4 regions of the Bradyrhizobium sp. USDA 4506 genome follow, and region 3 is predicted to be linked to each of the others. Evidence: predicted binding sites of a transcription regulator. Region 3 holds the regulator's gene; each other region holds the start of a gene.

Evidence for each region. Region 3 encodes PhoB, which activates phosphate uptake and scavenging genes when phosphate is short. Its sites were predicted from a motif close to TGTCATNNANCTGTCAT; they were not measured.
Region 1: the regulator PhoB is predicted to act here: its motif matches at 2,686-2,702, upstream of ACVIHF_RS21525 (UDP-2,3-diacylglucosamine diphosphatase).
Region 2: the regulator PhoB is predicted to act here: its motif matches at 3,147-3,163, upstream of ACVIHF_RS34380 (alkaline phosphatase D family protein).
Region 4: the regulator PhoB is predicted to act here: its motif matches at 2,876-2,892, upstream of ppk2 (polyphosphate kinase 2).

Annotation. Positions count from the first base shown of each region.
Region 1 is NZ_JBSSBM010000002.1:4,057,155-4,062,788, forward strand. It holds gene ACVIHF_RS21515 (threonine/serine dehydratase) at 1-704, opposite strand, end outside; gene ACVIHF_RS21520 (glycosyltransferase family 4 protein) at 762-1,853, opposite strand; gene ACVIHF_RS21525 (UDP-2,3-diacylglucosamine diphosphatase) at 1,850-2,662, opposite strand; gene thiD (bifunctional hydroxymethylpyrimidine kinase/phosphomethylpyrimidine kinase) at 2,979-3,776, opposite strand; gene ACVIHF_RS21535 (Lrp/AsnC ligand binding domain-containing protein) at 3,972-4,217, shown strand; gene ACVIHF_RS21540 (c-type cytochrome) at 4,338-5,267, opposite strand; gene ACVIHF_RS21545 (CHRD domain-containing protein) at 5,433-5,634, shown strand, end outside.
Region 2 is NZ_JBSSBM010000002.1:6,848,967-6,854,600, reverse strand. It holds gene ACVIHF_RS34390 (hypothetical protein) at 1-189, shown strand, start outside; gene ACVIHF_RS34385 (N-acetylmuramoyl-L-alanine amidase) at 212-973, opposite strand; gene ACVIHF_RS34380 (alkaline phosphatase D family protein) at 1,521-3,083, opposite strand; gene ACVIHF_RS34375 (TAXI family TRAP transporter solute-binding subunit) at 3,322-4,725, opposite strand; gene ACVIHF_RS34370 (4a-hydroxytetrahydrobiopterin dehydratase) at 4,938-5,243, shown strand; gene ACVIHF_RS34365 (YkvA family protein) at 5,335-5,634, shown strand, end outside.
Region 3 is NZ_JBSSBM010000002.1:6,187,704-6,193,337, reverse strand. It holds gene pstB (phosphate ABC transporter ATP-binding protein PstB) at 1-206, shown strand, start outside; gene phoU (phosphate signaling complex protein PhoU) at 313-1,029, shown strand; gene phoB (phosphate regulon transcriptional regulator PhoB) at 1,175-1,885, shown strand; gene ACVIHF_RS31400 (GcrA family cell cycle regulator) at 2,126-2,638, opposite strand; gene ACVIHF_RS31395 (acetylornithine transaminase) at 3,127-4,335, shown strand; gene argF (ornithine carbamoyltransferase) at 4,335-5,261, shown strand; gene ACVIHF_RS31385 (Hsp33 family molecular chaperone) at 5,491-5,634, shown strand, end outside.
Region 4 is NZ_JBSSBM010000002.1:878,042-883,675, reverse strand. It holds gene ACVIHF_RS06480 (transketolase) at 1-293, opposite strand, end outside; gene ACVIHF_RS06475 (Lrp/AsnC family transcriptional regulator) at 425-886, shown strand; gene ACVIHF_RS06470 (fumarylacetoacetate hydrolase family protein) at 1,627-2,799, opposite strand; gene ppk2 (polyphosphate kinase 2) at 3,047-3,910, shown strand; gene ACVIHF_RS06460 (DUF6294 family protein) at 4,064-4,486, shown strand; gene ACVIHF_RS06455 (transporter substrate-binding domain-containing protein) at 4,660-5,538, shown strand.

The DNA.
Region 1 (5,634 bases), 2.1 Mb from region 3:
ACCGCATGCGCCTCGCGATGGCCGACCTTGAGCGAAAGGGCATGATCGTCATAGCCCGCGGGCTCGGCGACGATCACCTGGGCCTGCGGATATTTCGCCTTCACCGCGGTCGCAACGCCCGCGATCAATCCGCCACCCGAAGCCGGCGCGACCACGATGTCGGGCGTCAGTCCGAGCGCAGCCATGTCCTCGGCGATCTCGCGGCCGGCGGTGCCCTGGCCCGCGATCACGAAGGGATCGTCGTAGGGGCGCACCAAGGTCGCGCCGCGCTTGCCGGCAATGCCGTTGGCGATCGCCTCGCGGTCGTCGCGATCGCGGTCGTAGAGCACGACTTCGGCGCCATAGGATTTGGTGCGCTCGCGCTTGGTGATCGGCGAGTCCGCAGGCATCACGATGGTCGCCTGCATGTTGAGGATCTTGGCCGCCGCGGCGACGCCCTGGGCGTGGTTGCCCGAGGAGAACGCGACGACGCCGCCGCTCCGCTTGTCCTGCGGGATCGAGGCGAGCTTGTTGAAAGCGCCGCGAAACTTGAACGATCCGGTCCGCTGCAGCATTTCGGGCTTGAGGAAAACCTGGCTGCCGACGCGTTCGTTGAGAACGGGGAAGGTCAGGAGCGGCGTGCGCACCGCGAACGGCGCGACCACCCTTGCGGCGGCATCGATGTCCGCGGCAGCGACGGGTGGATTGAGAACGGTGTCCGTCATTCGCGATTTGTATCGCGGCGGGGCGCAGCCCGGCAAGACGATTTAGCGTGAGTTTGTCTAGTGCGAGATCGGCTGGCTGGCCGGCAGGGCCACAAAATGGTGCTCCTCGGCACCGAATTCGAGCGCCTCCCCCTCGCCGTCCGGCGGCGCGGGGCGGACGTTCATGCAGCGATCGATGAACACCCGGGCCGACGCCTGCCAGGTGTGGAGCGCGGCAAAATCGACGCAGGCCTGCCGCGGGATGCTGAGCGCCTCCAGGCAGGCATGGCGCAGATCCTCGTCGAGCACGCCGACCGGCGCCGCGCCGATCACGTCGCGGGGACCGGTGACCGGAAAAGCGGCAACCGGCAGGCCGCTCGCCAATGCTTCAAGCAGCACCAGACCAAACGTATCGGTACGGCTCGGGAAAACGAACACATCGGCCGCGGCGTAGATCTCAGCCAATTCTTCCCCATGACGAGCACCGAGGAACACGGCGTCCGGATATTTCCGCTCCAGCGCCGCCCGCGCCGGGCCGTCGCCGACCACGACCTTGGTGCCGGGCAGATCGAGATCGAGGAACGCCTCGAGGTTCTTTTCCACCGCCACCCGGCCGACGCTGAGATAGACCGGCTGCGGCAGGCAGAGATCGACGTCGCGCGGATGGAACAGCGCGGTATCGACGCCGCGCGACCACAACACCACGTTGCGGAAGCCGCGTTGACGCAACTCGGCCGCCAGCGCCGGGGTCGCCGCCATCACCGCCCGGCTCGGCCTGTGGAACCAGCGCAGCGCCCGCCACACCCAGGCTTCCGGGACGGGCGTCCGCGCCGAGACGTATTCGGGGAAGCGGGTGTGGAAGCTCGTCGTGAACGGCAGGCCGCGCTTGCGGCAGTAGCGGCGAACCGCAAGCCCGATCGGGCCCTCGGTCGCGATATGGATGCTGTCGGGCCGCGCCGCCTCGATCAGACTTGCGACCTTCGCCCGGTACGGCAGCGCCAGCCGGAGATCGCGGTAGCTCGGCATCGCGAAGGTGCGGAATTCGTCCGGCGTGAGAAAGCTCACCTCGACGCCGAGCGATTTCGCCGCCGGTGCCATCATGGTCAGCGTGCGGACAACCCCGTTGACCTGGGGATGCCACGCATCGGTCGCGACCAGGATATGCGTCATGCAGCGCGTGCCGTCACTCGCGGAACTGGCGCGATCCGGCGCACCGGGTCGGTCCAGGTGATGATCTCGAAATGGCCGTCCTCATGCTCGGCGAGCGCGGTGCAGCTCTCCACCCAGTCGCCGCAATTCATGTAGCGGATGCCGTGCTCGTCATGGATCGTCGCGTAGTGGATGTGGCCGCAGATCACGCCGTCGCAGCCGTGGCGCCGCGCCTCGCCGGCGAGCGTCGCCTCGAACGCGCCGATATAGTTCACCGCCTTCTTGACCTTCAGCTTGGCCCATTGCGACAGCGACCAGTACGGCACGCCGAACATCTTGCGGAAGAAGTTGACGAAGCGATTCATCTGGATCGCGAAATCGTAGGCCTTGTCGCCGAGATGGGCGAGCCAGCGCGCGTTCTGCACCACGAGATCGAAAATGTCGCCGTGGATCACGAGGTAGCGCTTGCCGTCGGCGCCGGTGTGAACGGTGTTCTCCACCACGTCGATGCCGCCGAAATGCGTGCCGTAATATTTGCGCAGGAACTCGTCGTGGTTGCCCGGGACGTAGATCACCTTGGCGCCCTTGCGCGCCTTGCGCAGCATCTTCTGCACGAAATCGTTATGGGTCTGCGGCCAGTACCAGTTCGACTTCAGCGCCCAGCCGTCGACGATATCACCAACGAGGTAGATCGTGTCGGCATCGTGAGCGCGGAGGAAGTCCAGCAGGCGGTCGGCTTGCGAACCGCGGGCTCCGAGATGGACATCGGAGATAAACAAAGTGCGAAAGTGCCGCTCGGGACTTTCTTCACTCAAGGAGTCACTTCCCATGCCTGTGCACCTAACAGATTCCTGTGACAAGGCGATGACGACCCCCGCGACCCAAGGCCCCACAAACAGTTAACGAGAATCAGCAGCACGCCCCTTCCCTGCGGATAACAGCAGCGTGCGACAATCTGGCGACATCGGCGGTCGAGGCTGTGTGGAAGAGGCGTTGTGTTGCCAACATATTGCGGCGGAACCTGCGCGCAGCCGAAGCAGCGAAGAACGTAGCCCGGATGCAGCGAAGCGCAATCCGGGTGTCGCATCAGCGGATGGAGCGCCCCGGATTGCGCTGCGCTACATCCGGGCTACGAGGCTACTAGCGTCAATAGTACTTGTGGAAGTGATGCACCGGTCCGTGACCGTGTCCGACGGCGAAGCGATCGGCTTCGGCGATTGCTTCGGTGATCCAGGCCTTGGCCTTGCGCACGGAGGTCTCCATGCTCTCGCCCTTCGCGAGCCCTGCTGCGATTGCCGAGGACAGCGAGCAGCCGGTGCCATGCGTATTCGCGGTCGCAATCCGCGGCGCAGCCAGCGCGATGCTGCGCTCGGCGTCGATCAGATAGTCGATGCTCTCGGCGCCGTGGCCGTGGCCGCCCTTGACCAGCACCGCGCGACATCCCATCGCCAGCAATCGCCTGCCTTGTCGCTCGACGTCGGCCTCGCTTGAGGCGACCGGCTCGTTCAAGAGCGCCGCCGCTTCCGGCAGGTTCGGCGTGATCAGCGAGGCCAGCGGAAACAGCAGGACCTTCAGCGCGTCGACCGCCTCGGCGGCAAGCAGCCGATCACCCGAGGTAGCGACCATCACCGGATCGAGCACGACATGGCGCGGCGCCCAGCGCCTCAGCCCATCGGCGATCGCAGCGATCGTGTCGGCCTGCGCCACCATGCCGATCTTGACCGCGCCGACCTCGAGGTCGGAGAACACCGCATCAATCTGGGCGGTGACGAATGACGCGGGCACCGGATGGATGCCGCTGACCCCCGTGGTGTTCTGCGCGGTCAGCGCCGTGATCGCGGAGGCGCCATAGACCCCGAGCGCGGCAAAGCTCTTGAGGTCGGCCTGGATGCCCGCCCCGCCCGAGGAGTCCGAGCCGGCAATGGTGAGCGCGACCGGCGTCATCTTGCAGCACCGGCGGTTGATACGAATGAGACCATCACGAACAAGACCATGGCCTGTCCTAGCCCGGCCGCCGATCGGCAGCAAGTTCGCCTGACTTTACCGCAAGTTGGCCTCGCCTTGACCCCTTGCCTCGCCCCCTTGCCTTGGCCGCCCGTTTTGGGCCTATAGTCGCGGAAATCCCCGGAGACGACTTTGATGGTTCCTTTCTTCGTCCAGATCAAATGCAAGCTCGGCCAGTCCTACACCGTCGCCAACGCGCTGGCGGAGGCCGAGATTGCGTCCGAGATCTATTCCACCGCGGGCAACTACGACCTCCTGGTCAAGTTCTACGTCGACCACGACACCGACATCGGCCATTTCATCAACGAGAAGGTTCAGGTGATCCCGGGCATCCAGGACACCCTCACGATCATCACCTTCAAGGCGTTCGGCGCGAAGTAGGACGCGCCCGCGAGAGCATGATGAGATTAGGTCGAGCTTGAACGGCGTCGAAAGTTCACTTCTCCCTTGGGAGAGGTGAACCGAAACCGCGGCGAGCCGATTCAACCAAACCCATCCGCTTTACGATTCCTTCTCCTTCTTGACCGGCTTCGGCGGTCCCTCGACCGGCGGCAGCGACTTGATGTACTCGGCGATCGCGTCGCGGTCGGACGACGACAGTTGCGAGGTGTTGCGGATCACGCGCACCATCGACCCACCGGCGCTATCGCCGTCCGGCATCTGGCCGCTCTCGAGAAAATAGGCGATATCCTTCACACTCCAGTCCGAGATCCCCCTCGGCGTGATGTTGGGCACCCAGCCTTCGCCCTCCGGATTCGGACCACCGGCGAAGCGCTGCGCGGTGACGATGCCGCCGAGGACGTTGCGCGGGCTGTGGCACTCGGCGCAATGGCCGAAGCTGTTGACGAGATAGGCGCCGCGGTACCAATGCGCCGAGCGGCTTGCATCCGCGATGAACGGCTTGCCGTTCATGAACAGGAATTTCCAGACCCCGACGTTGCGCCTGATGTTGAACGGAAACGGCAAATCGTGGTCGCGCACCTTGCCGGCGACCGGCGGCAAGGTCTTCAGATAGGCGAACAGGTCGCGCACATCGCTGACCTTGGCGTGCTGATAGGACGGGTACGGAAACGCCGGGAAATAGTGCGCGCCCGATGGCGAAGTGCCCTTCATGACTGCGGTGACGAAATCGGCCTCGCTCCAGCGGCCGATGCCGTCGTTCGGGTCGGGCGAGATGTTCGGCGCATAGAAGGTACCGAACGGCGAGGTGATCGCGAGCCCGCCGCCGAGCCTCGTGCGGTCGTCCTGCTTCGGCACGGCATGGCAGGAGGAACATCCCCCGGCATTGAACGTTGTGAGGCCGTTGGCCAGGTCAGGCTGATAGGCAGGCAGCGCGTCGGCGGCAACGGTCGCGGGGATCGTCAGCCACCAGAACACGCCAAAGCCGATTACGCCGGCCAGAATCGCCAGGAGGAAAATTCGTCGCAGCATTCACCGATCCGTCATTGGTCGCGTCAGTTCATGGACCAGTATGATGGCAACCAGTCGGACAAGCTCGCATCAAATTTGCCGCACCCACGATCATTTGGGGAATAAATCCGAAAAGCTGCTGTTTGAAGATTGCAACCATCCTGTGCCGTCAAAGGAGAGAGAACCATGTCGAACAAGACCTTGCTTGCCACGCTGACGCTCGGCGCCGCCATCGCCTTCGCCGGTCCGGCCTTTGCCGAGAAGTTCACGGCGAAGCTGGATAGCAAGAGCGAAGTGCCGCCGAATACCAGCACCGCCACCGGCACCGCCGACATCGACTACGATGCCGCCAGCAAGAAGCTGAGCTGGAAGCTGACCTATTCCGGCC
Region 2 (5,634 bases), 660 kb from region 3:
TACAGAATTTCCGATCCCAGGATCATGCGATATCTGCGCAACAACAGCGTCTTCGCGTTCGGCCGGGCCGACCGGGCAAGAACATCCGCGACCTTCCGCGAGATCCTCGATGCGATGTGGCTGTTCAACGCCAAGTTCGAGCAGGCGCTTGCCAAGTTCAAGGAGATCAAGTCGGGCAAGCCGGGCTGAGGAGGAGTTGATCGCTCGGCCGTCAGGGTGGACCGAGCAGCGCCCATCGCGGCTCGCAGAATTCCTTCACGGCGGAAGCGACGCTGCTGCTGATGAGGTTTTGGCGCTCGGGCGAGTCCATCTCGCGTTCCTCGTCCCGGTTGATGATCGAGCCCGCCTCCAGCAGGATCGCGGGCATCGCGGTCTTTCTCAGCACGATGAGTTCATCATTGCTGTAGACGCCGGTATCCTTGTTCAGCAACGGGTGCTGGTAACGACCCATGATGGCCTGGCTGTATTGCTCGGCATAATGCAGGCCCTGGGCCTTCATTTCCCCGGCGACCAGTTCGGCGAACCGGAGGCTGGTCTTGAAGTCCGGATTGTCCCGGGAGACGAACACGGAGTAGCCGCTGAAGCGGTCGCTGAAGTGGCTTTTCTTGCCCTCGAACTCCCAGTCCTCGAGCATCTTGTTGGGCACGGAGTCATGGTGGATCGACATCAGCAGATCCGCGTGCAGATTGTTGGCGGCTGCGACCCGCTTGAAGAGGCTCGGTCTCGCTTTGCCTTCGGTCAGCAGCAGCCTGGTTTCGGCAAAGCCTTCGGCCTTCAACCTCTCCTCGATCAGCCGCGCAAGGCGCAGGTTGAAGGTGAACTCGGCGACATTCCGCGCGCTGATCGCGCCTTCCGATTGCGCTGTATGTCCGACATCCAGCACGATCCGGAACGTCGCGGGATCGCATTTGGCAGCGGCTGGCTTGAGAGCTGAAAGCGGCAGGGTGACTGGCCCAAGGGCGGCCAGCCGCATGGCGCGGTGCCTGGGCGGAGCGCGGTGCCTTGCCAATTTGGCAGCCCTTGTCGCCTTCGCGCGCTTCGGCGACTTGGCATGCTTGGGTGAGCTCTTGAAGAGATCGGGCAGCCAGCCGGCATCGCTGACTTCGATCGGCAGCAGCGCGAACACTGCGATCGCGACGACCAACAAGCGGCGAGGCCGAAACCTCGCAACGCTACCACCGAGCACGCGAAAGAATTCGCAGCGCCTCATGCTCCGCCCCTCCGGGCCCCCAGCATAACGGCTCTGACATCGGTACCGGAAGATGCCGGGGAGGTCCATCCCCCGGCAATCGCGTTGCCTCGCCTTGGAGGCAAGGCCGTCAAGACAAAGAGTCCGGTTCCGTCGTGGCTGTGACCGAACTAGTGTCCCGAATCCGAAGTTCGCATCATTTGCCGCACCTTCGGAGCGAACTTCGGATTCGATAAGGACACTAGCAAACTTATAATTCTAGTGTGCTTTATGAATGCGAAGTTCGTGAAAGTGGCTGCCGCGAAATCGCACGAACTTCGCATTCAGCACACTAGACCGGCTTCGGGTCGAGCGTGATCGCCCACAGCTCGGCGTCGACGCGGTCGCGCAGGCTCACCGTCATCTGCCCGCTCTTGCCGTCGATCTTGACGTGGCCGAAGAACTGCATGCCCGCCGACGGCGGCAGGTTCTGGTTGCCTTCGCCCGGCGCCTTGATGAACTTCACCTCGGGGCCGAAGGTGTTGTCGAGCTCGTTCGGACCGAACGTACCGGCATGCAGCGGGCCGGAGACGAATTCCCAGAACGGATCGAACTCTTGGAACTGGGCCTTATTTGGGTTGTAGTAGTGCGCGGCGGCGTAATGCACGTCGGCGGTCAGCCACACCGTGTTGACGATTCCCGCGGTCTTGATGAAACGCAGGATGTCGGCGATCTCGAGCTCGCGGCCGCGCGCCGGACCATCGCCCTGCGCAAAGGCTTCCGAGCCCTTCTTGTTGGCCGCATCGTCATAGACGATCAGCGAGAGCGGCATGTCGGAGGCGATCACCTTCCAGGTGGCGCGCGAGTTGAGCAGCGCGCGCTTCAGCCAGGCCATCTGGTCCGGGCCGATGAAATAGGCGTCGGGGCCATACTGCTCCTGCAGGTTCGGGCCGTTGGGGCCGCGATAGCTGCGCTCGTCGAGCATGAAGACGTCGAGATGCGGACCGTAGCTCAGCGTGCGATAGACGCGCCCAGGCTCGACGATGCTCTCGCGCATCGGATACATCTCGTGGAAGGCCTTTGCCGCGCGCGCCGCGAGCACATTGATGTCGCGCTCCTTGTAGGCCGCCGGCAGCTGTTTCGACAGCGACCAGTTGTTGGTCACCTCGTGATCGTCCCACTGCACGAAGATCGGCACCTCGGCATTGAAGGCGCGGACGTTGTTGTCGAGGAAGTTATACTTGTGGGCGGCCCGGTATTCGTCGAGCGTCTCGGCGACCTTGGCCTTCTCGGGGATCGTGACGTTCTTCCAGACCTTGCCGTCGGGAAGCTTCACCTCGGAGGGGATCACGCCGTCGGCGTAGATCGTGTCGCCGGAGTGCAGAAGGAAATCCGGAGCGTGCTTCTTCATCGCGGCGAAGGTGATCATGCCGCCGTCGTCGGGATTGATGCCCCAGCCCTGGCCGGCGACGTCGCCGCCCCACACGAAGGAGACGTCGCGGCGGTCGCTCGGCGCGGTCCGGAAGCGGCCGACCACCGGTTCGCCGACGATGTCGATATGGGCGAGGTCGCGGAAGCGGACGCGATAGAAGATGTCCTGGCCGGAGGGCAGGTTCTCCAGCAGCATCTTGGCGGTGAAGTCGCTCTCGGGCAGCGCCGTGATCGGCGGCAGCGTATGGGTGTCCTTGAAGGACTCGGTGGTCGCGACCTCGACCATCATCTGCGACGGCCGGTCCGCACGCGCCCACACCACGCCGCCGTCGACGCCGACATCGCCGGACTGCACGCCATGGGTGATCACGGGACGGTCGGCGGCGCGCGACAGATAGGGCATCGCAATCACGCCGGCGCCGGCCGCAGCCGCCGTGGAGAGAAAGCGTCGGCGGGTGAGATTTCGCGAGAACCGGATCGTCATGGGGAGCCTCCTCAGGTCACAGCGACAATGCGCCGCAGGCGCGCCAAGACCTAGAAAAATTCCATGACGGAGACATTACAGCGGCGGGCGTCGCGTGAGGTGGGCACGTCTGTCAGGCTCCCTCTCCCGCTTGCGGGGGAGGGTGGGGAGGGGTCTCTCGACGAATCATGGCGAGGAGAGAGCCCCTACCCGCAAGCGGGAGAGACGAAGGCATCTCGCGGATAGAGTAGCGGCGATTCTACGCCGTGCCCGCCGCTCTGAACTGCGTGGCAGTCCGTTGCAAATTCTGCGGCATGCTGAACAGCAGCGCCTTGCGGTCGGCGACGGCGTTATGAAGCTGCTCGAGCGCGATGTTGAACGCGGTCAGCGTGCCTTCCTCGATGGCGCCGTGTTCGAAGCAGTCCAGCGTGTGGCGCAGGATGTCGTCGGCCTCCGCCTGCATCTGGTCGAGTTCCTCGATCGAATCGCTTTGCCGTGCGGTCTTCAGCATCTCCAGCAGGCGTTCGCGCTGCGAGGTGTTGGTGTTGCGCTCGTCCTGCTTGAGATAGCCGGCGAACCACGCACCGGCCGAGCCCATCGCCGAGAACGCCATCAGGCTCCACCAGATGTAGTCGCTGTAGCGGTCGAGGAAGGTTTTTTCCTCGCCGTCGACAAACGCGGCGGCGCCCGGATGCACCGGAATGGTGGCATCCTTGTCGGTGTCCGGCGTCTCGATCTTGGCGGCGAGCGGGAAATCGGTCTTGAGCGACTGCCGGATCGCGAACAATTGCCGCGTGAATGCCGCGACCGTCGAGTCCGACAGGCCCTTCCGCGCAACGATGTGGTGCGAGAAGCTGATCGTCTTCACCTCATCGTCGGGCCGGTCGGCGGAGCCGAGCGAGCCCGCGGGGATTTCCGCGGCCTCATAGGCCGGATGGTTCTGCGCGATCGCCTCGGAGGCGTCGATCGCAAGGAAGCTGGGTTCGCCGCCGTCGCGGACCGACGCCGTGATCGCATCGATCGTGATTTTGCTGTTGGCCGGGCCGACGGCGAGATAGGCGTCGGCCTTGAGGTTCTTGATCGCTTCCGCCGCCTCATTGGCCGGGAATTGAACGATCTCGACCTTCATCGGGTCGACGCCGTATTGCGTCAGGATCAGCTTCAGCAGATTGACATTGGCCGGGGTGCGGCCGACGACGCCGATCTTGCGGCCGGCAAGCTGCGCGATCTTGGTGATCCGCGCGGATTTCCGAACCTTGCCCTTGGCGGGCGGAACCCACATCACCACGACATTCTTGCGCAGGGTCGCAACCGCCTGGGCATTCTTCGGCACCTCGAGATCGCCGCGGATGATGGCGAGATCGGCCTTGCCGTCGGCCAGCGTCTGGGCGCTGGCGGTAGCGCCCTCGGTCTGCACCGGCCTCAGTTTGACCTGGGTGTTCTGCTGGTTGTTGAAGGCCTGCGCCAGCGCCTGCACGACCTTGACGTCATCGCTGTTGGCGGGACCGACCGCGATCCGCAGCGTCACCGGACGCACGGCGAAATAATAGCCGGCCAGCAACGTGCCGATGATGGCCAGCGCGCCCGCGATCAAAACGAACATCAGCCGCCGCTTTGCCGAACGCAGCGGCTTGGGCGACATGCTGGCGGAGCCGTCTGTCATCGATCTCGCAAACAATCGTCGGGGCTCAATCTCGCAAAACTACCAACGCGCATACATCCTCTATGTGTAGCAAATTACTGAATGGACAGATGTTACAACTCCGTCATGGTTACCAGCGGCGATAGGACGCGATTTCGGCCTTAATTTGGGCGTGGATCCCATCCCGGAGGCCGTTGTTAGGCTAAAGTCGGCGTCAAACGGGAGAGTTTACCATGGTCGAACGGCTGTCAGCGGAGGCGAGGAAGGCCGCCCTTTGGGAACTGGCCGGCTGGTCGGAGGCGTCCGGCCGCGAGGCGATCGCCAAGACTTTCGTGTTCAAGGACTTCAACGAGGCCTTCGGGTTCATGGCCCGCGCCGCCCTGGTCGCCGAGAAGAGCGACCATCACCCCGAGTGGAAAAACGTCTACAAGACCGTCGAGGTGGTGCTGTCGACCCATGATGTCGGCGGGGTGACCAAGCGCGACATCGACCTCGCCAAGGCCATGAACGCGATCGCAAGGCAGCTTGGGGTCAGTTGACCCCGGCGCGTGGAACCTTGCGCGGGTCCGCCGATATCCCCAGATTCGCATCGTCCGCCGCCGAATTGGCGCGGCGTCGAGGAACCTTGCGATGACATCGAGCGAACACGGCGCGGGATTTGGGCCTGCCGATCGGCTGGCGCAGGACGCTGAAAGCGTGCGCCGCCGTTTCTGGATCAAGTTCAAGAAGGTGGTGGCGAGCCTGCCCTTCGCGGAGGACCTGCTGGCCGCCTATTACTGCGCGTTCGACTGGCAGACGCCGCGCCATGTGCAGGCGGCGCTGCTCGGGGCGATCGCCTATTTCATCCTGCCGTTCGATTTCGTGCCCGACATGCTGCCGATTCTCGGCTTCACCGATGACGCCGCGGTGCTCGCAACCGCGCTCCGCATG
Region 3 (5,634 bases):
CCAAGGTCGAGGAACTGATCCAGGAGCTCTCCGAGGACTACACGATCGCGATCGTCACCCACAACATGCAGCAGGCGGCGCGCGTCTCCGACAAGACCGCCTTCATGTATCTCGGCGAGCTGATCGAGTTCGACGACACCAACAAGATCTTCACCTCACCGAGCGATCGGCGCACCCAGGACTACATCACCGGCCGGTTCGGTTGACCGGCGCATGATCCGGAAAAGTGGAAACCGGTTTTCCGATCAGGTCATGCTAAAATTCAGGACACGAAGCCATGATCCCCGGGATCATGGTTGAGGGAGACAAGCGATGGCTTCTGAACATACCGCCAAGGCATTCGACAGCGACCTGCAGGAGTTGACCCGCCTGGTCGCCGAGATGGGCGGCCTGGTCGAACGAATGATTACCGAGTCGGTCGACGCGCTGATCCGTCGCGACGTCGCGCTCGGCAAGCGCGTGGTCGCCGCCGACATCGAGATCGACAATCTGCAGCGCAACATCGAAGAGCGCGCGGTGCTGACGATCGCGCGCCGCCAGCCGATGGCGATCGACCTGCGTGAGATCGTCAGCGCGATGCGCGTCGCTACCGATCTCGAGCGGATCGGCGACCTCGCCAAGAACATGGGCAAGCGCGTCGCGGCGCTGGAGAGCGATTTCCAGCCGCTGAAGCTGATCCGCGGCCTCGAGCACATGACCGACCTCGTGCTGTCGCAGGTCAAGTCGGTGCTCGACGCCTATGCCGCGCACGACCTGCCGGCGGCGATGAACGTCTGGAAGGGCGACGAGGAGGTCGATGCGATCTGCACCTCGCTGTTCCGCGAACTGCTCACCTACATGATGGAAGATCCGCGCAACATCTCGTTCTGCATCCATCTGATGTTCTGCGCCAAGAACATCGAGCGGATCGGCGATCACGCCACCAATATCGCCGAGACCGTGTTCTACATGATCGAGGGCCAGCAGATCACCGACAAGCGCCCGAAGGGGGACATGACCACTTTTGCCACCACGGTGCCGGGCAACTGAGGCATGATCGGCAAGCACGGAACCGGCAAGAGCGAAACTGGATGATCCTCGCGACAAATCGTTTCCGCGGGGACTATGCTCAAGGAAGTAAGCGTTTCGGTTTGCGTCTGGGCAACGGATCACCACAGAGAAAGAACTTAGACCGATGAGCGCACGCATTCTGGTAGTCGAAGACGAGGAAGCGCTGACGACGCTGTTGCGCTACAATCTCGATGCGGAAGGCTACGATGTCGAGACGGTGGGGCGCGGCGACGATGCGGATACACGGCTGAAGGAGCGCGTTCCCGACCTCGTGGTGCTGGACTGGATGCTGCCGGGCCTGTCCGGCATCGAACTGTGCCGCCGCCTGCGGGCGCGGCCCGAGACCAAGCAGCTTCCGATCATCATGCTGACCGCGCGCGGCGAGGAAAGCGAGCGCGTGCGCGGGCTTGCCACCGGCGCGGACGATTACATCGTCAAGCCGTTCTCGGTGCCGGAGCTGCTGGCGCGGGTGAAGGGCCTGTTGCGCCGCGCCAGCCCGGAGCGGCTTGCGACCGTGCTGACCTATGGCGACATCGAGCTCGACCGCGAGAAGCGCCGCGTGGCGCGCTCGGGCCGTCCGATCGATCTCGGGCCGACCGAGTATCGCCTGCTCGAATTCTTCCTCGAGCATCCCGGCCGCGTGTTCAGCCGCGAGCAACTGCTCGACAGCGTCTGGGGCCGCGACATCTACATCGATGAGCGCACCGTCGACGTGCATATCGGCCGCTTGCGCAAGCTGCTCAATCCGGGCCGCGAGCAGGATCCGATCCGCACCGTGCGCGGCGCCGGCTACGCGCTCGACGACCGCTTTGCCAAGGCCGAGCCACAGCCGTAACGGCCATGCGGCATTCATAAACCGCAACACGGCGTCGTCCCGGCGAAAGCCGGGACCCATACGCCGCGGCCAGTGCAATCGGCACGCGGCCAGACGGCTTTCTAACAACACGCATTAGTGGTTATGGGTCCCGGCTTTCGCCGGGACGACGCCGGTGGTGTAATGGGCTACGCATCACACAAAAAATCCCCGCTTTCGCGGGGATTTGTTTTTGAGGTCTTCCGTCGTTTTCCCGAGTGCTCACTTGATCTGCGGTTTCGCCGACGGCCGGCGGCGATCGGCGGCGGGCTGGTAGGCGACGCGCGAGTGATGCGCGCAATAGGGCAGGCCGGCGAGCGCCTTGCCGCCGCAGAAGAAGAATTCCGGGCTCGAGGGATCGCCGACCGGCCAATGACAGGTGGCCTCGTTGAGCTCCAGCAGCGAGAGCCGCTGGCTCATCGGCACCACATTGTCGTAGGAGATCGGATCGGGCTCCATCTCGACCTCGAAGGCGTGCGCCAGCGCGGTGTTGCCGCGCGAGACCGGACGCGCCACCCGCATCATGTGCTGGGCCGGGCGAGCCTTGCGCTGCCGCGGCGCGGCCGTGGAGGGTGCCTTGGCGCGGCCGGAGAGGCCGAGCCGATGCACTTTGCCGATCACGGCGTTTCGCGTCACATTGCCAAGTTCCGCCGCGATCTGGCTGGCCGACAGGCCGGACTCCCAGAGTTTCTTCAGCTGCTCGACGCGATCGTCGGACCAGGTCAATACAGTCATCGCATTCTTCCCTTCGCGTAGCGCCGGCCAATCATTGGAGCGGCGCTGCGAGCCAATCTGGACAAATATCCCTGCGGCCAGAATCCCTTAGCCCTCGCCGGGCACGGTGTTGCGCCCGAACGTTTACGCGAGACACAAAGGCTACTTAGAGGGTCCAGTACCGCCGCACGAGATGTCGTACCCGACAGGCCAAACGCTACAATATGGCGTGACTCTGGCGCAAGAGTCCGCGGCCGTGCGTCCACATGTTCCCACACAGTTAAGCATCACGATGAGGCTTTTCCACCGCACCGGAATGCTCCGGATTGCGCTCGTTTCGCATTGCAGGAAGGCCACTTCGTGGCGATTGACACTTACCGACCGCAGCATAGAATGCCCGCCACGTGCCGCCCGCAAAGGCGGCCGTTTTGTTTTCCGAAGCTGGCCGTTGCTGCGCTGGCGTCAAGGCGCAGCGGCAATTGTCGGCTTAAAAACCGTCAGTGATCGCCATGACCAACGCTGCCACGTCGCATCTGCTCCCCGTCTTCGCCAGGGTCGATCTCGGCTTCGAGCGCGGCGAGGGCGCCTGGCTGATCGCAACCAACGGCGACCGCTATCTCGATTTCACCTCGGGCGTCGCGGTCAACGCGCTCGGGCACGCGCATCCGCATCTGGTCAAGGCGCTGCAGGAACAGGCGACCAAGCTCTGGCACATGTCGAACCTGTTCAAGAGCCCGGACGGCGAGGTGCTTGCCGCACGGCTGTGCGAGCAGAGCTTTGCCGACTTCGTGTTCTTCTGCAATTCCGGCGCCGAAGCGATGGAGGGCGTGATCAAGCTGGTCCGCCACTATCACTTCTCCAAGGGCCATGGCGAGCGCTACCGCATCATCACCTTCGAGGGCGCCTTCCACGGCCGCACGCTGGGCACGCTGGCGGCGACAGGCTCGGCGAAATATCTCGAAGGCTTCGGCCCGCCGATGGACGGCTTCGACCAGGTGCCGCATGGCGACATCGAGGCGGTGAAGAAGGCGATCGGCCCGCACACCGCCGGCATCCTGATCGAGCCGGTGCAGGGCGAGGGCGGCGTGCGCTCGGCGCCGCAGGCGTTCTTCAAGGCACTGCGCGCGCTGTGTGACGAGCACGGCCTGCTGCTCGCCTTCGACGAGGTGCAGACCGGCATGGGCCGCACCGGCGAGCTGTTCGCCTACAAGCGCACCGGCGTCACGCCGGACGTGATGTCGCTGGCCAAGGCGCTCGGCGGCGGTTTTCCGATCGGCGCGGTGCTGGCGACCGCGCAGGCTGCGGCCGGCATGGCGCCCGGCTCGCACGGCTCGACCTTCGGCGGCAATCCGCTCGCGGTCGCCGCCGCCAATGCCGTGCTCGACGTCATGCTGAAACCCGGCTTCTTCGAGCATGTGCAGAAGATGTCGCTGCTGCTCAAGCAGAAGCTCGCTTCCGTCGTCGACCGCTATCCCGGCGTGCTGTCGGAGGTGCGCGGCGAGGGGCTGTTGATCGGCGTCAAGGCCGTGGTGCCGTCGGGCGACCTGATCGCCGCGCTGCGCAGCGAGAAGCTGCTCACCGTCGGCGCCGGCGACAATGTGGTGCGGTTCCTGGCGCCGCTGATCGTGACCGAGCCCGAGATCGACCAGTCGATCACCGCGCTCGAGCGCGCCTGCTCTGTGCTGTCGGCGGCGCAGCCGAAGAAGGCGGCTGGATAATGAGCAAGCCGGTCCGTCACTTCCTCGATATCAACGAGCTGCCGCTCGGCGAGCTGCGCAACATGCTGTCCGCCGGAGCCGCCATGAAGGCGAAGCTGAAGGCGCATGAGAAGGGCAGGAAGCCGCTCGAAGGCAAGACGCTGGCGATGATCTTCGAGCGCCCGTCGACCCGCACAAGGGTGTCGTTCGACGTCGGCATGCGCCAGCTCGGCGGTGAATCCATCATGCTGACCGGCGCCGAGATGCAGCTCGGCCGCGGCGAGACCATCGCCGACACCGCGCGCGTGCTGTCGCGCTATGTCGATGCGATCATGATCCGCATCCTCAACCATGACGCGCTGCTCGAGCTCGCGGCGCACGCTACCGTTCCCGTCATCAACGGCCTGACCCGGCGTTCGCATCCCTGCCAGGTGATGGCCGACCTCATGACCTATGAGGAAAACCGCGGCTCGATCGAGGGCAAGACCGTGGCCTGGACCGGCGACGACAACAACGTGCTGGCCTCCTGGGCGCATGCCGCAGAGCGGTTCAAGTTCCAGCTCAATGTCGCGACCCCGCCGGAGCTCTCGCCGAAGAAGCCGATGCGCGACTGGATCAAGGCGACCGGCGCGCCGATCATGCTCGGCACCGATCCGGAAGCCGCCGTGCGCGGCGCCGACTGCGTCGTCACCGACACCTGGGTGTCGATGGGCGACAAGGAGGGCGAGCACCGCCACAACGTGCTGCGGCCCTATCAGGTCAATGCCAAGCTGATGTCGCTCGCCAAGCCGGACGCACTGTTCATGCACTGCCTGCCCGCGCATCGCGGCGAGGAGGTCACCGACGAGGTGATCGACGGGCCGCAATCCGTGGTGTTCGACGAGGCGGAAAACCGCCTGCATGCGCAGAAGGGCATTCTGGCCTGGTGTTTCGACGCGGTCGCGTAGTCGTAGATCAGTAAGCGTTGTCGTCCCGGGCAAGCGAAGCGCGACCCGGGACCCATAACCACCGCTGTCAATTGTTGCGAAGGCTGGGGCACCAGCTTGATGCAGCAGCTCACATCGGTGGTTATGGGTCCCTGCTCCAGTGCGCAATTGCGCACAAGGCAGGGACGACGGAGATATCCGCGTTAGTGAACCCCTTTATTTCATGGTCCGAGACCCCAGATAGAGCGCCATGGTTTCACAATCCCCCGACATCAAAATCACGCCCGAGGCGCCGGTTCGCGCGCCATCAGCGGTTCCGGTCGACGATGCCGTGCTGGCCTTCGAGGTCGGCGCGCTGGACCTGCGCGGCCGGCTGACCCGGCTCGGCCCCGCG
Region 4 (5,634 bases), 5.3 Mb from region 3:
CGAAAATTCTCCAGCTTGTCGCGGGTCTGGTGGCCGAACAGATACTGGATGGCGTGGAACACCGGGCTCGCATGCGGCTTCACCGCGACGCGGTCCTGCGGGCGCAACACCGAGAAATAAAGCGCCGACATGATGTTGGCGAGCGAGGCCGACGAGGCCTGGTGGCCGCCGACCTTCAACCCGTCGGTAGAGGGCCGCACGTGATTGGCGTGATGGATGGTCCACGAGGACAGCCACAGCACCTTGCGGGCCAGGGCGGACAGCATGTCGAGGCGTTCAGGCGCGATTCCCATGGCAATGCTCCGGGCGATACGCCGGAATGTTACTGCCGCAGGCGTCGGCGAAAATCTCAATTCCACGCGACAGCACAGGAAAAATTGGGATAAATTCCCACGATCCAACTTCAACTGACGAGTTCATCCCAATGCCTGCCCTCGATGCCATCGACCGCAAGATCCTGAGTCTGCTCCAGACCGACAGCCGCATGACCATGCAGGAACTCGCCGACAAGGTCGGGTTGTCGGTGTCGCCTTGCCACCGCCGGGTCAAGCTGCTCGAGGAGCGCGGCGTGATCTCTCGCTACATCGCAACCGTCGACCAGAAGTCGATCGGGCTGCACGTCTCCGTCTTCATCTCGATCAAGCTGGCGCGGCAGAAGGAGGAAGACCTCAACCGCTTCGCGCGCGCGATCTCGAAATGGGACGAGGTGCTCGAATGCTACCTGATGACCGGCAACCGCGACTATCTGCTGCGCGTCGTCGCCGCCGACCTTTCCTCCTACGAGGCATTCCTGAAGAACAAGCTGACCCGGCTCGACGGCATCGCCTCCATCGAGTCGAGCTTTGCGCTGAGCCAGGTGAAGTATTCGACGGCGTTGCCGGTGTGAGGGCGTTGGTTGGTCACTCGAATGACGCCAACCCCACAGTGTCGTCCCGGCGAAGGCCGGGACCCATACGCCGCAGCAGTTGTTGTGAGAGGGACTCGCCGTTGCAGCATCGCTTAACAATTTGTATTTGGGGTTATGGGTCCCTGCTTTCGCAGGGACGACACTGAGTGTGTGAATCGTCCGAGCTTTGCATCTCGTTCCGTTTTGCAAAAGAGGCTTGCGCCGTCGGGCAACTCAGTGATTGCCGCTGGCGCCCTGCCCGGCTGGACGGCCTCGCCGCGACAACCAGGCTACGGCGCGATCCATATCCCAATCACGATGATGGCCAGTGAGACGGCAATGACCAGCATATCGGTGGTGAGCCAATCGGGCATTCCGTTTGATGGCTGCTCGCTCATGTCCGCGATTCCTTCTGTTCGCGTCGAGCCAATATGCTGGAGCGGACCGGCGCGAACGAGGATGAACTGGTTCACATAAAGCTAGGAAAAAGCGGCAAATTCCGCGTGTTTTAGCGCGCGCAAGTTGCGCCACACGGTCGATCTGCCGCGCAGGTTTCTGAACATGTTCGGCAACGCCGCCGCTTCGGCACAGTCACCATCGTCGTCGTTCAACGCGCTGCGAGAGGCGGCTGAACGTCACCGGATTGTCGGCGCAACCCGGCGCCGACCTGCCGCCACGCGACAGGCCGCACACGGCCGACGAAGCGGCCGAGGTGTGGACTCGCCGCCCCGTCCTGATCCTCACAGCACCTTGCGCTGTGCGAGGTTCTTCATCAGCGCACCGACGCCGAAGGTCCAGGGCTCGCATTCGTCGCTATTGCGCATCCGGTTGACCAGCTTGCCGAGCTGCGGTGCGGCGATGGTCACGATGTCGTCGCGCTTGTGGGTAAAGCCCTCGCCCTTGGCATCGCGATCCTTGACCGGCGCGAACATCGTGCCGAGGAACAGCGCAAATCCATCAGGATATTGATGCACGGGGCCGATGGTCTGGGCGACCAGATCGGTCGGGTCGCGGCTGATCTTGCTGATCGAGGAATGGCCCTCGAGCACGAAGCCGTCTGCGCCAGTCACGGTCAGGCCGACATCCATCTTCCTGACATCGTCGAGCGAGAAGGTCTGGTCGAATAGCCGGAGCAGCGGGCCGATCGCGCAGGAAGCGTTGTTGTCCTTGGCCTTCGACAGCAACAGCGCCGAGCGCCCCTCGAAGTCGCGCAGATTGACGTCGTTGCCCAGCGCGGCGCCGACGATCTTGCCGGCGGCGGAGACAACAAGCACGACCTCCGGCTCCGGATTATTCCAGGTCGACTTCGGATGCAGCCCGGCATCCATGCCTGATCCGACCGAGGACAGCGTCGGCGCCTTGGTGAACACTTCGGCGTCGGGACCGATGCCGACCTCGAGATACTGGCTCCAGGCATTCTGATCGATCAGCACCTGCTTCAGTTTCATCGCCTGCTCGGAGCCGGGCTTCAGCTTGGAGAGATCGTCGCCGACCAGGCGCACCACTTCCTTGCGGATCGCGTCCGCCGAGGACGGATTGCCGCGCGCCCGCTCCTCGATCACGCGCTCCAGCATCGAGATCGCGAAGGTGACGCCGGCGGCCTTCAGCACCTGGAGATCGACCGGCGCCAGCAGATGCGGCCTGGCCTTGTCGCGGCCGTCGGGCGGGGTGTTGGCGAGGATCGCCTCGAAATCGCCGATCCGCTCGCCGCCCGTGGCGCGCAGCGCGGCCGCGGGATCGCTTTCCTCGCAGAGCGCGCTCACCGTCGGGAACCGCGCCGTGACATCGAACACACCGTCTGCCCGCACCGCGACGACGGCCGGCCCGCCGGCCTGCGGCAACCAGACCCGCCCGACCAGCGTGCCGGCGGTGCCGTCCTCCGGCAGGACGTCTTTTGGCGTGAGCGAAATCATCGGCACATCTCCCTTTTTGGTTTTGTCGGCTTGTTAGCACAGTCCGCCCGGCGGCGTGAAACAGCGGTCACGGCATTGTCATAGAGGGGTAACATCGCCCGTCAATGCTGCCGTCCGATCCATCTAACACACTGAAAGACGGACCTTCATGACGACCTCAGCCCTCACCGACGAAGCCTCCCGGGATGAAGCCTTGCGGGACGAAGCCTTGCGGGATGAAGCCTTGCGCGCCCGCATCCATCAGGAGATGGCCGACAGCCTCGACGAGGAACTCGAGCTCGAGCTCGACGACATGAGGCTCGACGAGCTCGACCATGACGGCGCCGCCGGCAGGCCGTCGATCGACCGCAAGTTCTATTTCCGCGAATTGCTGCGGCTGCAGGGCGAACTGGTCAAGCTGCAGGATTGGGTGCAGCACGAGAAGAAGAAGGTCGTCGTGCTGTTCGAGGGCCGCGATTCCGCCGGCAAGGGCGGCGTGATCAAGCGCATCACCCAGCGGCTCAACCCGCGGGTCTGCCGGATCGCGGCGCTGCCGGCGCCGAACGAGCGCGAGCGCACGCAATGGTACTTCCAGCGCTATGTCTCGCATCTGCCGGCCGGCGGCGAGATCGTGCTGTTCGACCGCAGCTGGTACAACCGCGCCGGCGTCGAGAAGGTGATGGGGTTCTGCAGCGACGAGCAGTATGAGGAATTCTTCAACTCGGTGCCGGAATTCGAGCGCATGCTGATCCGCTCCGGCACCGTCCTCCTGAAATACTGGTTCTCGATCACCGACGAGGAACAGGCGTTCCGCTTCTCGATGCGGATCCAGGATCCGCTGAAGCAGTGGAAGCTGAGCCCGATGGACGTCGAGGCGCGGACCCGCTGGGAGCTCTACACCAAGGCCAAGGAAACGATGCTGGAACGCACGCACCTGCAGGACTCGCCGTGGTGGATCGTCGATGCAGTCGACAAGAAGCGCGCCCGGCTCAACTGCATCTCGCATCTCTTGAGCCAGATCCCCTATCAGGCGGTCACCCACCAGCCGGTGGTGCTGCCGCCGCGGGTGCGCAACCCGGACTATCACCGCGGCCCGATCCCGCAGGAGATGTACGTGCCGGGACGATATTGATTCTGGGCACGAGCACGCTCTGTCCTCCCCCGCTTACGGGGGAGGATCACTAAATCGCGATTGCAGATTGTGAGGCAGCTCACTGGTCCTTTTGCGCCCTCCCTTTAAACCAGAGGTTGCTCGCAATTCGCGGGCTAGAAGGAGGCGTACGCTATGTTGAAAGAACATCTTGAAAGCAAAAGCTCGGCGACCGACCAGCCAGAAAGCTATAAGGGTGTTGCGACACATGCTATCCAAACCCTTGACCTTAGTTGGAGCGCGCCTATTCGTTACGGCGATTGCAAGCTGTCCGGCTTCTTGAACGGCACCCTGAACAACGGCCCCACTCTCAGGCTTCGTTCTGACGGAACAGCAGAATTGCTGGCAAAATTTTTCTCGACCGACGACGGTGATGTTTGGGTTATCGATCGTCTCGTTCTTTTGGACATTCACGGGACGGTGCTTTTTCAATTTCCACACCTTTCAAGCCCAGAAACCCAGACAGACAACCAAGTGCTCGATTGGGTAGCCGAACTGAGCTTCCCCGCCGTTTTCTTTTCTTCGGTCACAGGGGCGAACATGACCTATCGTTGCTAACCCCTAAGGGCGCGGTTCGCGGCTTATTCGACCTCCCCCACAAGCGGGAGAGGTGAAGTCCGGCACGTAGGCGACCGCGCCCTCGCCTTGCCTACCAATGGTGCAGACGCGCGCACTTGCTGGCACCGGGTACCGACGCTAGGCTTCCCCCGATCTGGTGCAGGGAGGCCCGCTTGACTCAATCCGACGACATCAAAATCTCCGAAGATCGCCGCGACGCGCTGCGCTATGCGCTCGGGATCGGCGGCGGCGCGGCGCTCGCGGCCGCGATGGCAACGCCGGCCTCGGCGCAGACGCCGGCCGACAACACGCTGGATCGCATCCGGGCCAACAAGGTGCTGCGGATCGCGGTGCTGCCGGGCGAGCTGCCCTATTTCAACAAGGACCTTGCCTCGGGCACCTGGTCCGGCTTCTCGATCGAGATGGCCAACGATCTGGCCAAACTGCTCGACGTCAAGCTGGAATATGTCGAGTCGACCTACGGCAATTCAATCCTCGATCTGCAGGCCAACAAGATCGACCTCGGCTTCGCGCTCAACCCGACGCCGCAGCGCGCGCTGGTGGTCGATTTCACCAATCTGGTGTTCCCGCATCCGTTCGGCGCGATGCTGAAGAAGGGGCTGGAAGCCAAGACCTGGGCCGACATCAACAAGCCCGAGGTCAAGATCGCTGTCGACGTCGGCTCGGCCAACGAGGCGGTGGCGCGCCGCTTTGCGCCGAACGCCACCATCAAGTCGCTGAAGTCGCGCGACGAGGTGATGCTGGAAATGTCGTCGGGTCGCGTCGACTGCGTGGTCAACGCGCTGGTGCTCGGGCTGACCGCGATCGCCAAGAATCCGAACCTCGGCACCTACAAGATCCTGGCCTCGCCGTCGGTGACGATCGCGAGCGGCACGGCGGTACGGCGCGAAGCCGACAAGCGCTGGCGCGATTTTCTCTCGGTTTGGATCGACTACAACCGCGGCATCGGCCAGATGCGCGAATGGTTCGTCAAGGGCCTCGGCCTTGCCGGCGTCAAGCCCGAGGATGTACCGGTGGAGTTGAGTATCTGAGGCGATTGCCGAGACGGCAGTGATCTCCCTCTCCCGCTTGCGGGGAGGGCCGGGGTGGGGGTGTCGCCACAAGCGACACCCTATGTATGGAGAGAG